3 regions of the Diaphorobacter sp. LI3 genome follow, and region 2 is predicted to be linked to each of the others. Evidence: predicted binding sites of a transcription regulator. Region 2 holds the regulator's gene; each other region holds the start of a gene.

What was found. The regulator FNR, encoded in region 2, switches genes on or off when oxygen is low (the NO sensors DNR and NnrR bind a similar motif). The targets are predictions, from matches to a motif close to TTGATNNNNATCAA.
Region 1: a site for FNR is predicted at 2,695-2,708, ahead of MRB47_RS17285 (bacteriohemerythrin). Genes of this name have one in related genera too.
Region 3: a site for FNR is predicted at 3,281-3,294, ahead of MRB47_RS05985 (DUF3079 domain-containing protein). Genes of this name have one in related genera too.

The regions. Positions count from the first base shown of each region.
Region 1 covers NZ_CP094346.1:3,697,877-3,702,293, forward strand. The annotation lists gene glmU (bifunctional UDP-N-acetylglucosamine diphosphorylase/glucosamine-1-phosphate N-acetyltransferase GlmU) at 1-789, opposite strand, end outside; gene MRB47_RS17275 (DUF2917 domain-containing protein) at 981-1,349, opposite strand; gene MRB47_RS17280 (LysR substrate-binding domain-containing protein) at 1,572-2,582, shown strand; gene MRB47_RS17285 (bacteriohemerythrin) at 2,842-3,261, shown strand; gene MRB47_RS17290 (hypothetical protein) at 3,378-4,025, shown strand; gene MRB47_RS17295 (hypothetical protein) at 4,016-4,345, shown strand; gene MRB47_RS17300 (hypothetical protein) at 4,342-4,417, opposite strand, start outside.
Region 2 covers NZ_CP094346.1:3,365,165-3,369,581, reverse strand. The annotation lists gene ccoG (cytochrome c oxidase accessory protein CcoG) at 1-827, shown strand, start outside; gene MRB47_RS15745 (FixH family protein) at 889-1,167, shown strand; gene MRB47_RS15740 (hypothetical protein) at 1,244-1,531, shown strand; gene fnr (fumarate/nitrate reduction transcriptional regulator Fnr) at 1,573-2,316, opposite strand; gene hemN (oxygen-independent coproporphyrinogen III oxidase) at 2,488-3,870, shown strand; gene MRB47_RS15725 (sulfite exporter TauE/SafE family protein) at 3,874-4,417, shown strand, end outside.
Region 3 covers NZ_CP094346.1:1,287,580-1,291,996, forward strand. The annotation lists gene MRB47_RS05965 (ABC transporter substrate-binding protein) at 1-157, shown strand, start outside; gene MRB47_RS05970 (carbohydrate ABC transporter permease) at 171-1,073, shown strand; gene MRB47_RS05975 (carbohydrate ABC transporter permease) at 1,222-2,043, shown strand; gene MRB47_RS05980 (endonuclease/exonuclease/phosphatase family protein) at 2,114-2,989, shown strand; gene MRB47_RS05985 (DUF3079 domain-containing protein) at 3,002-3,217, opposite strand; gene MRB47_RS05990 (YkvA family protein) at 3,362-3,739, shown strand; gene MRB47_RS05995 (methylglyoxal synthase) at 3,818-4,417, shown strand, end outside.

The sequences.
Region 1 (4,417 bases), 330 kb from region 2:
GGGGTCGGCCAGGCGAACGCCCTGCTCCATGAGTGCCGCTGCCTGGGCGCGCTGGTGCGCGCGCTCCAGCTCGGCCAGTTGCGCGGGGCTGTTCACGCCCGCCACCTGCAGCGCATCGCCAATGCAGTGGGCCGCCACGGGCACGCCGTCCGCCACGGCCATTGACACGATGTCGGTCAGGTAGTACTCGCCCTGCGCGTTGTCGTTGGTCAGACGCGCCAGCCAGCCCGCCAGGCGCTGCGCGGGCACGGCCATGATGCCGCTGTAGACCTCGTCGATGGCGCGCTCGGCATCGTTCGCGTCCTTGTGCTCCACGATGCGCTGCACCGTTCCGCCCTCGCCGCGCACGATGCGGCCGTACCCTGTGGGATCGGGCAGGCGCACGGTGAGCAGCGCAAGGCGCTCGCCCGCCCCGGCCTCGACCAGCGCGCGCAGCGTCGCGGCCTGGGTCAACGGCACGTCGCCCGACAACACCACCACCGTGCCATCGCCCGCCAGCGCGGGCGTGGCCTGCTGCACCGCGTGGCCCGTGCCCAACTGCGGCTCCTGGCGCACGAATTTCAAGTCAAAAGTGCCCTCATGGCCCGCCAATCCTGCGCAAGCAGCTTCTACTTCTGTAGCGCCGTGGCCCGTTACCACCACCACGCGGCGCGCCTGCAGGCTGGCGGCCTGGCCCAGCACATGGTGCAGCAGGGGCCGGCCGGCCAGGCGCTGCAAGACCTTGGGAATGCGGCTTTTCATGCGCGTGCCCTTGCCCGCGGCCATGATGATGATGTCCAGTGCTGTCATGAAGGTGTGGAGAGTGGAAGGTCGTCGTGTCCTGCCAGCCCAGGCCGGCAGCCCTCCGCCATTATCCCGCCGCCCATGCGCAGCCCCTCTGCGGCGCGGCTGCACCACTGCCTCTGTTCGCTCCTAAAAAAATAGCTGCTAGCGCCCGTCATTCGGGCGCTAGCAGCCAGTTTGATGCGATAGCCGGACGATCAGGCGCGGCAGACATCGCCCCGGGGGGCGGCGTGCTGCGGTGACGGTGCGCGCACCGCGGCGGCGCTGCGCCACTGGAACTGCAGCGGCTCGCGGCCCATCGGCTCGACCACGGCGTGCTGGCCGGAGGCCACGCACACGCTCTGGCCCGCGTGCAGCATGAGGTCCCCCGAATCCTCGCGCCAGCCATGGGGGCCGTCGCTCAAGGTCACCCAGGCCAGGCCGCTGACCACGCGCAACTGCATCGGCGCGCGGGGGTGCAGGCTGCGCGCCGCGCCCTGGGGAATGGTGCACAGTTCCGGTGCGGCAACGCCGGCGGGAACGCTGGAGGCTTGCGAATGCAGAACTTGCGAGGTGGTCACGGTCATCTCCTGGTAAACCCTTTGAAGTGACGTCAGTGTGCGACTGCGGCCCGGGCACCGTCCAATGAAAACGGAAGGCCTCATCGATTACGGAACGGCATCAATCACGGTATCACCCCTTCCCCGGAGGACGGCAACCGCCAGCGGTGCACCTGCTGCCTGAGCAGCCTGCTGCGCGATCGATGAAAAAGCGCTAGCATTTTGATTCCCAATGGTCATCAATCTGCCATGAACTCCCCCCTCTTGCCCGCCAGCGCTCCTCCCATCGCGCATCTGCGCACCCGGCCCGTGGCCGTAGGCCATTGGCGCGCATTTCTGGCCGTGGCGCGGCATTTGAACTTCCGCGCCGCGGCCGAGGAACTGGCCCTGACCCAGTCGGCGGTGAGCCGCCAGATCCAGGCGCTGGAGGACGAAGTGGGCGTGCCCCTGTTTCTGCGCCACACACGCGCCGTGGAGCTCACCAGCGCCGGTGGCCAGCTGCAGCGCGCCGTGGCGCCCGCGCTGGAGCGCATGGACGCGGCCGTGCGCCTGGTGCGCCAGACGGCGGGGCGCAAGAGCGTGGCCATCACCACCTGGGCCAGCTTTGCGTCCATGTGGCTGATCCCGCGCATGGAGGAATTCCAGCGCGACAACCCCGACATCGACATCCGCATCGACGCAACCGACACCATCGTGGACCTGGAGACGGCCGACGTGGACCTGGCCCTGCGCTCCAGCGTGCCCGGCACGCAGGCCGCGGGCGCGCAGCGGCTGTTTGGCGAGCAACTGGCGGTGGTGGCCAGCCCCTGGCTCCTCAACAGCATGCCGCCCATCCGCACGCCGGCCGACGTGGCGCAGTTCACGCTCATCGAGGCAGGCGACGCGCACCGCATGCCCTATTTCGAGTGGATCACCTGGCGGCGCTGGTTCGAACTGCACGGCCTGGGGCGGCTGCAGCCCAAGCGCTGGCTGTACTTCAACTACGCGCAGCAGATCGTGCAGGCCGCGCTGGCCGGCCAGGGTCTGGCGCTGGCGCGCATGCCGCTGATCGCGGAAAGCCTCGCCTCGGGCGACCTGCAGGAGGTGCTGCCGGGCCACCGGCTGGACTCTCCGCTGGTGTACTGGCTGGTCGTCGGCCCGCGCAGCGGCCAGCGCCCCGAAATCCAGGCGTTCAGCGCCTGGCTGCTGCTGCAGGCCGAAGCCACGCGCCAAGCCGTCGGCGAAGTGCCGGACACGGATCTGAACGACGACATCTCCTGAGCGCGGCACGGTCGCTCCTCTATTTATAGCGCCTAGCGCTTGATGGGCGGGCGCGCTTGGCTTTTTTGCTCAGGAATGCGTGGCAAACCGCTCACGCAGCCGGGCGCTTCGTCTGACAAAGATCAAGGCCCATGTAAATCCATGCGAATGGCATGGTCTTCCCCTATGGGTTGTCACGCAAAGGTCTGCGACCGTCGGCAGGCTATGCCCCGCCCCCGACAACACCAATAGACAAAAGAGAAGACCCTGTATGCCTTTCATGCCCTGGACCGCGGAACTGGAGCTTGGCCTGCCCGAAATCGACGACCAGCACCGTCAACTGGTCGCGCTGACCAACGCCCTGCACGATGAACTGAGCGCGGCGAGCCCGCGCCGCAGCGCCGTGGGCGAAATTTTGGAAGGCCTGGTGGACTACACGCACAACCACTTCATCGTGGAGGAGGTGCTGTTCCAGCAGCACGACTACGCCGAGACTCCCGCCCATAAGGCCGAGCATGACGGCTTCACGCGCAAGGCCATGGATCTGCTGACGCGCTTTGACGGCGGGCAGGAGGTCACGCTGGAGGCGCTGGAATTCCTCAAGCAATGGCTGGTGCACCACATCTGCAAGGTGGACCGCGCCTACCTGCCGTTCATGCGCGAGGCGCTGCAGGCGCAACGCACCGTCGCCCTGGCCTGAAAGGGCATGGGGTGTTATGCCTCTGATGGCCCAAGCACCCGTATTCCGCCCCCTTGTGCCCAAAACTTAAGCAGTCCCCGCCACATTCCGTGGCTTCACGTCGGTATCGTCTCTGAATGATGTCCACCGTGACCCCTTTGCTTCCAACCCAGCCACCCCGCACCCGCACGCGCACCCCTCCTGCTATCAAGTGGCTCTTGAACGAGAGGGCAGCGCTGGCTGGCGCACAGCAGTCCACTCAGGATGCCATCCCTCGACTGCAGCACCAGGTGGAGCTCGCGCTGGCCAACTTGGCACGCGCGGAGCACGAGCTGGCCGTAGCCGAAAGAGCCCTGGAACTTGGCTCCAAAAAGCTCCAGGCGCTGGACAGCACGTTGGCGCAAGTCAACTCAGCCGTCGACCCGCACGCCGGCGGTGTTATCAAAGCCTGGCAAGGAAAGTATGGCGAAAGAGGGGCTCTGACAAAGCTGCTGCTCGAGTTGCTTCAGAGCGCGGCCCCTTCGCCAATGGCACTTCACCAGATAGTCGACCATGTCGAACTGCACTTCGGAATCCAGCACCCTGAGCCCAAGTCGCGCCAGCGCCTGAGATTCAGCATACGCACTTGTCTACGCCAATTGCAAACAAAGACCGGTGAGGTCGAACCGTTCCGCCCCACCCAGAGCCATCCCCCGGGCTACTGGGTCTACAAAGAACTGGCCTCCATGGACAAGCTGCGGGAGCTTGCTGACAAGGTGAATGAGCAGGAGGCATCATGGCCTTGACCATGACACGCACGCGCACCCAGACGGCGCTCACTCAGTTGGTCGAGACCTTGGCAAGCCTCAAGGGCGAGCTGGCATTTGTCGAAGCGTGGATGGCTGAGGCGGGGGCGCCGGTTGAGCTGGTGGGCCGGCGGGAAGTGCTGTTGGAACAGCACAAGGCTCTCGCGACCACGTTGCAGGTGTTTGACCCAGCGTTGGCCGTGGAGTCTGTGGCGCCGAGCGAAGGATGGGCCCGCAGCCTTGGCCAGATGAGACTGAGCGTCAAGGTAATGAGGGCCCGTTACTTCAATACGCACGGTGGGAAGAAAACTGCGAATTAGCCTGCCGAAGACCAAAACTGCATGTCAAACCAGCCAGCCAATTCATAAACAGCGCCCGAAAAATCTGACTTT
Region 2 (4,417 bases):
TCTGGGTGATCTTCTATGGGTTGGCCACGTACGGCAACGCAGGATTCCTGCGCGAGCAGGTGTGCAAATACATGTGCCCTTATGCGCGTTTCCAAAGCGCAATGTTCGACAGGGACACGCTGGTCGTCTCTTACGATCCCGAGCGCGGCGAGCCTCGCGGGCCCCGTAACAAGACCGTAGATCACAAAGCTGCGGGACTGGGTGACTGCATCGATTGCACGCTGTGTGTCCAGGTCTGCCCAACGGGTATCGATATTCGCAACGGACTGCAATACGAATGCATTGGTTGCGGTCTCTGCGTGGACGCTTGCAATACCGTGATGGATAAGATGAAGTATCCGCGCGGGCTGATTCGCTTCTCGACGCAGAACGGCGTCAAGAACCACTGGACCCAATCGCAAATGCTCAAACGCGTGCTGCGACCCCGTGTGTTGTTCTATTCAGCGGTGCTGGTGGTGTTGTGCATTGGCATGCTGGCCAGCTTGGTGGTACGCACCCCGTTGAAGGTGGACATCGTGCGCGACCGCGCTGCGCTCTCGCGCATCGTGGCGGGAGGCAAGCTGGAAAATATCTACCGGCTGCAGATCATGAACGCCACGGAGGGGGCGCAGCGCTACACCATCAGCGCCCACGGTATGGAAGGGCTGGAAGTGGCGTCCGAGACCGCAATTGACATTGGACCGGCGGAATCGCGATGGGTGGTTGTCCGTCTTCAAATTCCGTATGGCTCAGCATCTCCTGGATCGCATACGGTGTATTTCGATATTCAAGCGCAGGGTGATAAAGCCCAAGTGGCAGAGAAATCCGTGTTCCTTGTACCCCGCTGAAGGCGGTCGTGGAATGCAAATGAACAAGCTGTGCTCATAAACGAGCGAGGAGTTGGTATAAATGTCGAGTAATTCCCCCATGAATCTGGAAGACGCAGGAAAGCCTTGGTGGACGTTTGGCCATGTCTGGCTTGTCATCGCGGGGCCGGTGATTGTCATCATTGCGGGCTTCGTGACCCTCTGGCTGGCCGTGAGCCAACCCGACCCCGTCATCGCGGAAGACTATTACCAACGGGGCTTGAACATCAACGAGACCCTGAAGGAGTCTGGGGGCGACATGACGCCTGCCATGAAGGGGCGCAACCATGCAGCTACTCCGCTGGAGGATCAACCGCGCTGACCGGCAGGGCGAGTCCTCTTTGCATGCCGGAGAACAGATGCTAGGCTGTCAACTACACTTGCTAGGAGATGGGCGAATGTGGATGCAACGATTGATGTGGATCGCGTGGCCGGCCTTTTTGATGGCGGGCGTCATGGAAATGGTAGTGTTCGCCTTCGTGGATCCAGAAGCGCTGCAGTGGTTTGATCAACCCCTGCATCTCTCGCGCGAAGGTGTGTATACCATCGCCTTCTTCACGTTCTGGGTCGTACTCATGGCTTCCAGCGCATTGACGACGCTGTTGTCACTCTCGCCCTTTGAGTTGAATCGCTGCCCCGTGCCCAAAGGGGCGCGGCCGGCTGATTGCGCCAAATACGTTTCCTGATCTTTCCGCCGATCAGTTATGAATGAACAAAAAACCGAGGCTTAATGGCAGGCTTGCTGGCTGTTGACAATGCGCTTCAGCGCATCGGTATCGACGATGCGCACATGGCGCTGTTTTACTTCCACAATACCTTCTTCCACGAACTTGGAAAACGTGCGGCTGACGGTTTCCAGTTTCAATCCCAGGTAGCTGCCGATCTCTTCGCGTGTCATGCGCAGCACCAATTCGGATTGTGAGAAACCCCGGGCATGCAAGCGTTGTACGAGATTCAACAGGAATGCGGCAAGGCGTTCCTCGGCACGCATACTCCCCAGCAACAGCATGACCCCATGCTCACGAACAATCTCGCGGCTCATGATCTTGTGCACATGGTGCTGTAGTGCCGTTACTTCGCGCGACAACTCTTCAATACGGTCGAAGGGCATGACGCATACTTCGGCGTCTTCAAGCGCCACCGCATCGCAAGTGTGGCGGTCGCTCACGATGCCATCCAGGCCGATGATCTCGCCCGCCATTTGAAAACCCGTCACTTGATCGCGACCGTCTTCGGTGGCGACACAGGTCTTGAAGAATCCGGTGCGGATGGCAAAAAGGGATGTGAAGGGTTCACCGTTCCGGAAAAGCGTGCCGCCACGCTTGATCTTGCGTCGTACAGCAACAATGTCATCGATGCGCTTGAGTTGCTGGTCGTCCAGACCCACGGGCATGCACAGCTCACGCAGATTGCAGTTTGAGCAGGCAACTTTGATGGTCTGGAGATTCGTATGCATGGGAACCCTGTTCATGGCTTGAGCTTACCTCTGAACGGCTGGGAGACATGGAATGCCGTAGGCCGTTGGACGACTTTGAGCCGAAGTCAAATTGTCGCCACAAGGACCTTATGGGCGCTTGATCAACGTCAAGGACTCATGGGGGACTCTACGGCACAGTGATATGAAAGTGCAAGGAATCCCGTCATGACCGTTGTTACAACAGAGCTCCTGCGTCGTTTTGACGTCCCAGGGCCGCGCTACACCTCTTATCCGACTGCTGATCGTTTTGTCGAGGCTTTTGGCGAGCGGGAATACATCCTTGCGCTGCAGCAGCGTCGCGTGGGTTCGGTAGCCAAGGCGATGCCTTTGTCGCTTTATGTCCACATCCCGTTTTGTGAATCGCTGTGCTATTACTGCGCGTGTAACAAGATCATTACCCGGCATCCAGAGCGGGCAGAGGTCTACTTGCGTTACCTCAGCCGTGAGATCGACCTGCATACGGCGCACTGCGGTGTGGGTCAGCATGTGAGCCAGCTGCATTTCGGCGGAGGCACGCCTACTTTTCTGACGGATGACGGTTTGCGCGAACTGATGGGCATGCTGAGGCGCAGTTTCGTCCTCGTTCCGGGGGGGGAGTACTCCATAGAAGTGGACCCCCGGACCGTGGATGAAGCGCGGCTGGGATTGTTGGCGGAGCTGGGTTTCAATCGCCTGAGCTTTGGCGTGCAGGATTTCGACCCTGAAGTACAAAAGGCCGTGCACCGCATTCAGCCTGCCGAAAAGGTGTTCGCGTTGGTCGATGCGGCTCGGAAGCTCGGGTTTGAATCGGTGAACGTGGATTTGATCTACGGGCTGCCGCGCCAGACACCGGAGTCGTTTGATCGCACCTTGGAGCAGGTAGCCGAGTTGCGGCCAGACCGGATCGCGCTGTATGCGTACGCTCACTTGCCAGAACGCTTCAAATCGCAGCGACGCATCATCACGGCCGAGTTGCCCATGGCTTCGGCCAAGGTGTCCATGTTGGCCCGGTCACTTGATGTGTTCCAGGAAGCCGGCTACGTCTACGTGGGCATGGACCATTTCGCTCTGCCAGACGATGCGCTGGCGGTGGCCAAGCGGCAAGGCAGGCTGCACCGCAACTTCCAAGGCTATAGCACGCAGCCCGATTGCGACCTGATTGGTCTGGGTGTTTCTGCCATCGGGCGCGTGGGCGCTACTTACAGCCAAAATGTGAAAACGCTGGACGAGTATTACGACTGCATTAACCAGGGGCATTTGCCTGTGGTGCGCGGGCTGGCGTTGACCAAGGACGACTTAGTGCGCCGCGCAGTCATCATGGCGTTGATGTGCCAAGGTGAATTGCTGTTTGAGCCGTTGGAACAGTCCTGGCTGATTGATTTCCGCAGTTATTTCGATGCGGAATTACAGCAACTGCAAGAAATGGCGGCTCAGGGCTTGGTGAAAATCAGCGATGAGGGCGTTGAAGTCACGCCCATGGGGTGGTATTTCGTGCGCGGCGTGGCCATGGTGTTCGACAAGTATCTACAGGCTGACCGCAACCGCGCTCGCTTTTCCCGGATTATTTGACCCATGCTGTGGGCGCTGGCCACGACGGCCTTCCTGATGGGGCTGATGGGAGGGGCACACTGTTTGGCGATGTGTTCTGTTCCCTGCGCGGCGCTTACGGGGCTGGGTGGCACGCCGGACGCCACCCAAACCATTCAATGGGCGTCCCGTCGCGGAATCTTCCAACGGGTAGCGCAGTTTCACGTGGGGCGCCTGATCGGTTACGGCGCCGCAGGGGCGGTGGTTGCGCTGGCCATGGAGCAACTCGCATGGCTGGGGCAAAGCACCTCGGCATTGCGCCCCCTTTGGACGCTGATGCACGTGCTCATCCTCGCGTGGGGCGGGATGATGATGGTGCAAGCGCAGCAGCCCTTGTGGGTTGAGCGGGCGGGGCGTGCTGCCTGGGCGAAGGTCAAGCCCTTGGTCTCTCGGCCTGGCGGGCTCCTGACCGCGGGTGTGGCCTGGGCGCTCCTGCCATGCGGCCTTCTGTATACCGCACTGTTGACTGCCGCTCTCAGCGGAAGCGTGCTCCGCGGAGCCTTGTGCATGGTCCTGTTTGGCGTAGGAA
Region 3 (4,417 bases), 2.1 Mb from region 2:
GGTATCGGTGGCCGAGTTCTCCACGCACGACAACCAGCGTGTGACCAAGGTGCTCAACGACGCCATCCAGGCCGCGCTGAACGGCACCAAGACCTCGGCGCAAGCGATGAAGGACGCACAGCGCGAGGCCGACCGCATCCTGCGCAGCTACAAGTAAGGGCGAGCCTCCCATGCCGGTGATGCGCAGCACGCCGGATGCGGGCAGCAGCCAGCGTGCCGTGCACGCCTGGCTGCTGCTGCTTCCGGCCCTGGTCCTGTTGGTGGCCTTCACGCACTGGCCCACGCTGGCCACGCTGATCGACAGCTTCCATTCCACGCCCCGCGGCGGCCGTGCGGGGGTGTGGGTGGGGCTGGAGAACTATGCGGCCATGGTGGACGACCCCGTGTTCTGGCAGGCCGTGCGCAATAACCTGTGGTTCGCTGGCGCGACCATTCCGCTGTCCATCGGCCTGGCGCTGATCATGGCGCTGTGGGTGAATGAACGCATGGCGGGACGCACGTGGGTGCGCATGGCGTACTTCACACCCACCGTGCTGCCGATGATCGCCGTGGCCAACATCTGGCTGTTCTTCTACACGCCGCAGTACGGGCTGCTGGAGCAGATCACCAGCCTGCTCGGGCTGCCGTCGCGCAACTGGCTCGGCGACCCGGCCACGGCGCTGGCCTGCGTCACGGTGGTGGCGGTGTGGAAGGAGGCGGGCTTCTTCATGATCTTCTACCTGGCCGCGCTGCAGACGCTGAACCCCAGCCTGAAGGAGGCCGCGGCCATCGAGGGCGCGTCGCGCTGGTACTTCTTTCGCCGCGTGCAGTGGCCGCTGCTTATGCCCACCACGCTGTTCGTGCTGGTCAATGCCGTGATCAACGCCTTCCGTCTGGTGGACCATCTCTTCATCCTCACGCGCGGCGGGCCGGACAACGCTTCCACGCTGCTGCTGTACCACCTGTACGAGGTGGGCTTCAAGTTTTGGGACACGGGCTATGCCGCGGCGCTCACGGTGGTGCTGGTGGTGGCGCTGGCCGGCGTGGCGCTGGTGCAGTTCTTCGTGTTCGACAAACGGGTGCATTACCAGTGAAACACCCCCCTGAGCGGCTGCGCCGCTTCCCCCTTCTCTCACGCTGCGCGTGGGAAGGAGGACGCTGCCCGTGCGGTGGGGCGGCCCTTGCACGGCGGCCCTGGCTTAGGTGGTGCCGGTTTCATCCCTTAGGAGGGCGCGACGCGCCATGAGAACCAATACGCTGTACCAGGTCACCCTGCTGGACACCCTGGCCGCCTGGACGCTGGCCCTGCTGTGGCTGCTGCCGCTGGCCTATGCGGTGTGGACGGCCTTTCACCCCGCGGAGTACGCCACGCGCTTCGATCTGCTGGCGCCCTGGACGCTGGAGAACTTCCGCCGCGCCTGGGAGGCCGCGCCCTTCGCGCGCTACTTCCTCAACACCACCGTGCTGGTGGCGATGATCCTGGCCGCGCAGCTGGTGCTGTCCACGCTGGCGGCCTATGCCTTCGCGCGCTATCGCTTTCGCGGCCAGAACGTGGCCTTCGCGCTGGTGCTGGTGCAGCTCATGGTCATGCCCGACATCCTGCTGGTCGAGAACTACAAGACCATGGGCCGCCTGGGCCTGGTGGATTCGCTGGTGGCCATCGGGCTGCCGTACTTCGCCTCGGCGTTTGCCATCTTCCTGCTGCGCCAGACCTTCATGGGCATTCCCAAGGAGCTGGATGAAGCCGCGCGCGTGGAGGGTGCCAGCGCCCTGCAGATCCTGTGGCGCGTATACGTGCCGCTGGCGCGGCCGGTGTACACCGCCTTTGCGCTGGTGTCGGTGAGCTTTCACTGGAACAACTTTCTGTGGCCGCTCATCATCACCAACAGCGTGGAATCCCGCCCGCTCACCGTGGGGCTGCAGGTGTTCTCGTCGGTGGAGCAGGGCGTGGAATGGTCGCTCATCACCGCGGCCACGCTGATGTCCACCGCGCCGCTGCTCATCGGGTTCATACTCTTTCAGCGCCAGTTCGTGCAAAGCTTCATGCGCGCGGGCATCAAGTAGCAATTCAAACCAAATCAGCCTCCAGCGCCCGTGCAGCAAGCGCGAACAGCTCTGTTTTCAGGAGTAAACCATGCAGCTCGTCACCTGGAACACTCAGTGGTGCCGCGGCCTGGACGGCCGCGTGGACCCCGCGCGCATCGTGCAATACGCAGTGGCGCTGGGCGACGTGGATGTGCTGTGCCTGCAGGAGATCGCGGTGAACTACCCCGGCTTGGCCGGTTCGCCCGGCGACCAGGTGGCGCAGGTGCAGTCCGCGCTGCCCGCAGGCTGGCAGGTGTTCTTTGGCGCGGCGGTGGATGAGTGGACCGCCGCGGGCCGCCAGCGCTTTGGCAACCTGATCGCCACGCGCCTGCCCGTGCTGCAGCTGCAGCACCACCCGCTGCCATACCCGCCCGATGCCGGCGTGCGCAGCATGCCGCGCCTGTGCAGCGTGCTCACCGTGCAGGACCCCGCATTGGGCCCGGTGCGCGTGATGACCACGCACCTGGAGTACTACTCCAAGCCCCAGCGCATGGCGCAGGCGTTGGCGCTGCGTGCGCTGCACCTGCAGGCCTGCGCGCAGGCTGCGCAGCGGCCGCAGGGCCTGGCCGACGGCTCGCCGTTCCAGCCCAAGGCGCACACGCCCCATGCCGTGCTGTGCGGCGACTTCAACCTGCAGGCGCACGAGCCTGAATACGCCATGCTGGCCGCTGCGCTGGCGGACGAGGAGGGCGCGACCGCGGGTCAGGCAGGCCAGCCCCCGTTGTGGGATGCATGGCGACTGCTGCACCCCGGCGCGCCGCAGCCGCCCACTTTTTGCGTGTTCGACCAGACCTATGCGCCGCAGCCGCTGGCCTGCGACTTCATCTGGGTCAGTGATTCGCTGAGGAGCCGGGTGCGCGCGGTGCGGGTCGATGGCGTGACGCAGGCATCAGACCACCAGCCCGTGCTGCTGGAGCTGCAATGAGTGGCCGCGCGGTCAGGCTGGCTGTGATGCGGCGGGCTGCTGCTGTGCAGGCGCCTCGCCGGCAGAAGGCGGCTCCCACTCGGCCCAGTCGGGGCCGAACAGCTCCGCCGGATGCTGGCTGCGCTCCGATCCGTTGCCGCACTGCATGGCATCGGCGGCGCAGTAGCGGTCGCAGCCCCAGCACGTGCGCTCGGGATGTGCGGGGTTCAGCGGAAACTTCTTGGCCATGGGGCAGGGGAGGGGGTCGAAGGGGGAATGCAGCCACTGTCGTCACCCGATCCCAGTGGGGTTTTGATGTACATCAAGCCATTTCCGCGCGGGGCAGTTCGTACGATGCAGCCCTTTGGATGAATCCCCCCGCCTGAACACGCCATGGGACTGCTGCAAACCGCCAAGCAATGGGCACGTGCGCTCAAGCGCGACGTGCTCGTCGTCTACCTGGCTGCGCGCGACCCCCGTACCCCATGGGCGCTGCGCCTGCTGGCGCTGGCCGTGGCTGCCTATGCGCTGAGCCCCATCGACCTGGTGCCTGATTTCATTCCCGTGTTGGGCTATCTGGACGACCTGCTCATCGTGCCCCTGGGCCTGGCGCTGGTGCTGCGCCTGCTGCCGCCGCCGGTGCTGCTGGCCGCGCGCGAGCGTGCCGCGCGCATGCTGGCACGCCCGCGCAGCTGGCTGGCCGCGGCGATCATCGTCATGCTGTGGGTGCTGCTGGCTGTGCTGCTCTTCGCCTGGTGGCGTGGTCGGTAAGGCCGCGGCAGCGGTGGCGTGTGCGGCTGCGACTATGCTCGGCAGTTGTCCCTCTTCTTCGTCTGAAAGCCTTTGTACATGCTGATGGGTCTAGCCGCCAACCGTTTGCACCACCATACCGAAGACGGTGCGCTGTTCGCCTTCCTGCGCGCCTGCGAGGCGGGCATACGCGAACTGCGGCTGGGCCTGCACACCGTGGGCCGCACCCATGATGCGATCGCCGCCGCCGGCATGCTGCAGGGCTACCGGCCGCTGGTGCGCTACCCCTATGGGCGCGAGGGCGGGTTGATGAAGCTCGTGGCCGAGGTGGTGGGCATGCCCGAGCCGGGCCGCACGCTGGACGGCGCCATCTACCTCATCGACCCGGTGGACCCGTCGTCCATCTTCCCGGAGGCGCTGGCGCTCAAGCGCCAGTGCGTGATCCACGGCAAGCCGTTCCTGTCCACCGTGGCCAGCGCGCGCGACTGGGTGGAGATGGAGCGCATGCATGCCGGCCTGCCGGCCGACCGCAACGCCGACCGCTTCCATGACTACGGCGCGCAGACGCTGGCGCTGATCGCCCACGATGCGATGAAGTCCGCCATGCTGGACTTTGCGGCGCGCAACTTCGAGCTGCTCTCGCGCTTTCGCCAGCGCGTGGCCACGGGCACCACGGGCCAGCGCCTGAACGAGCTGGCC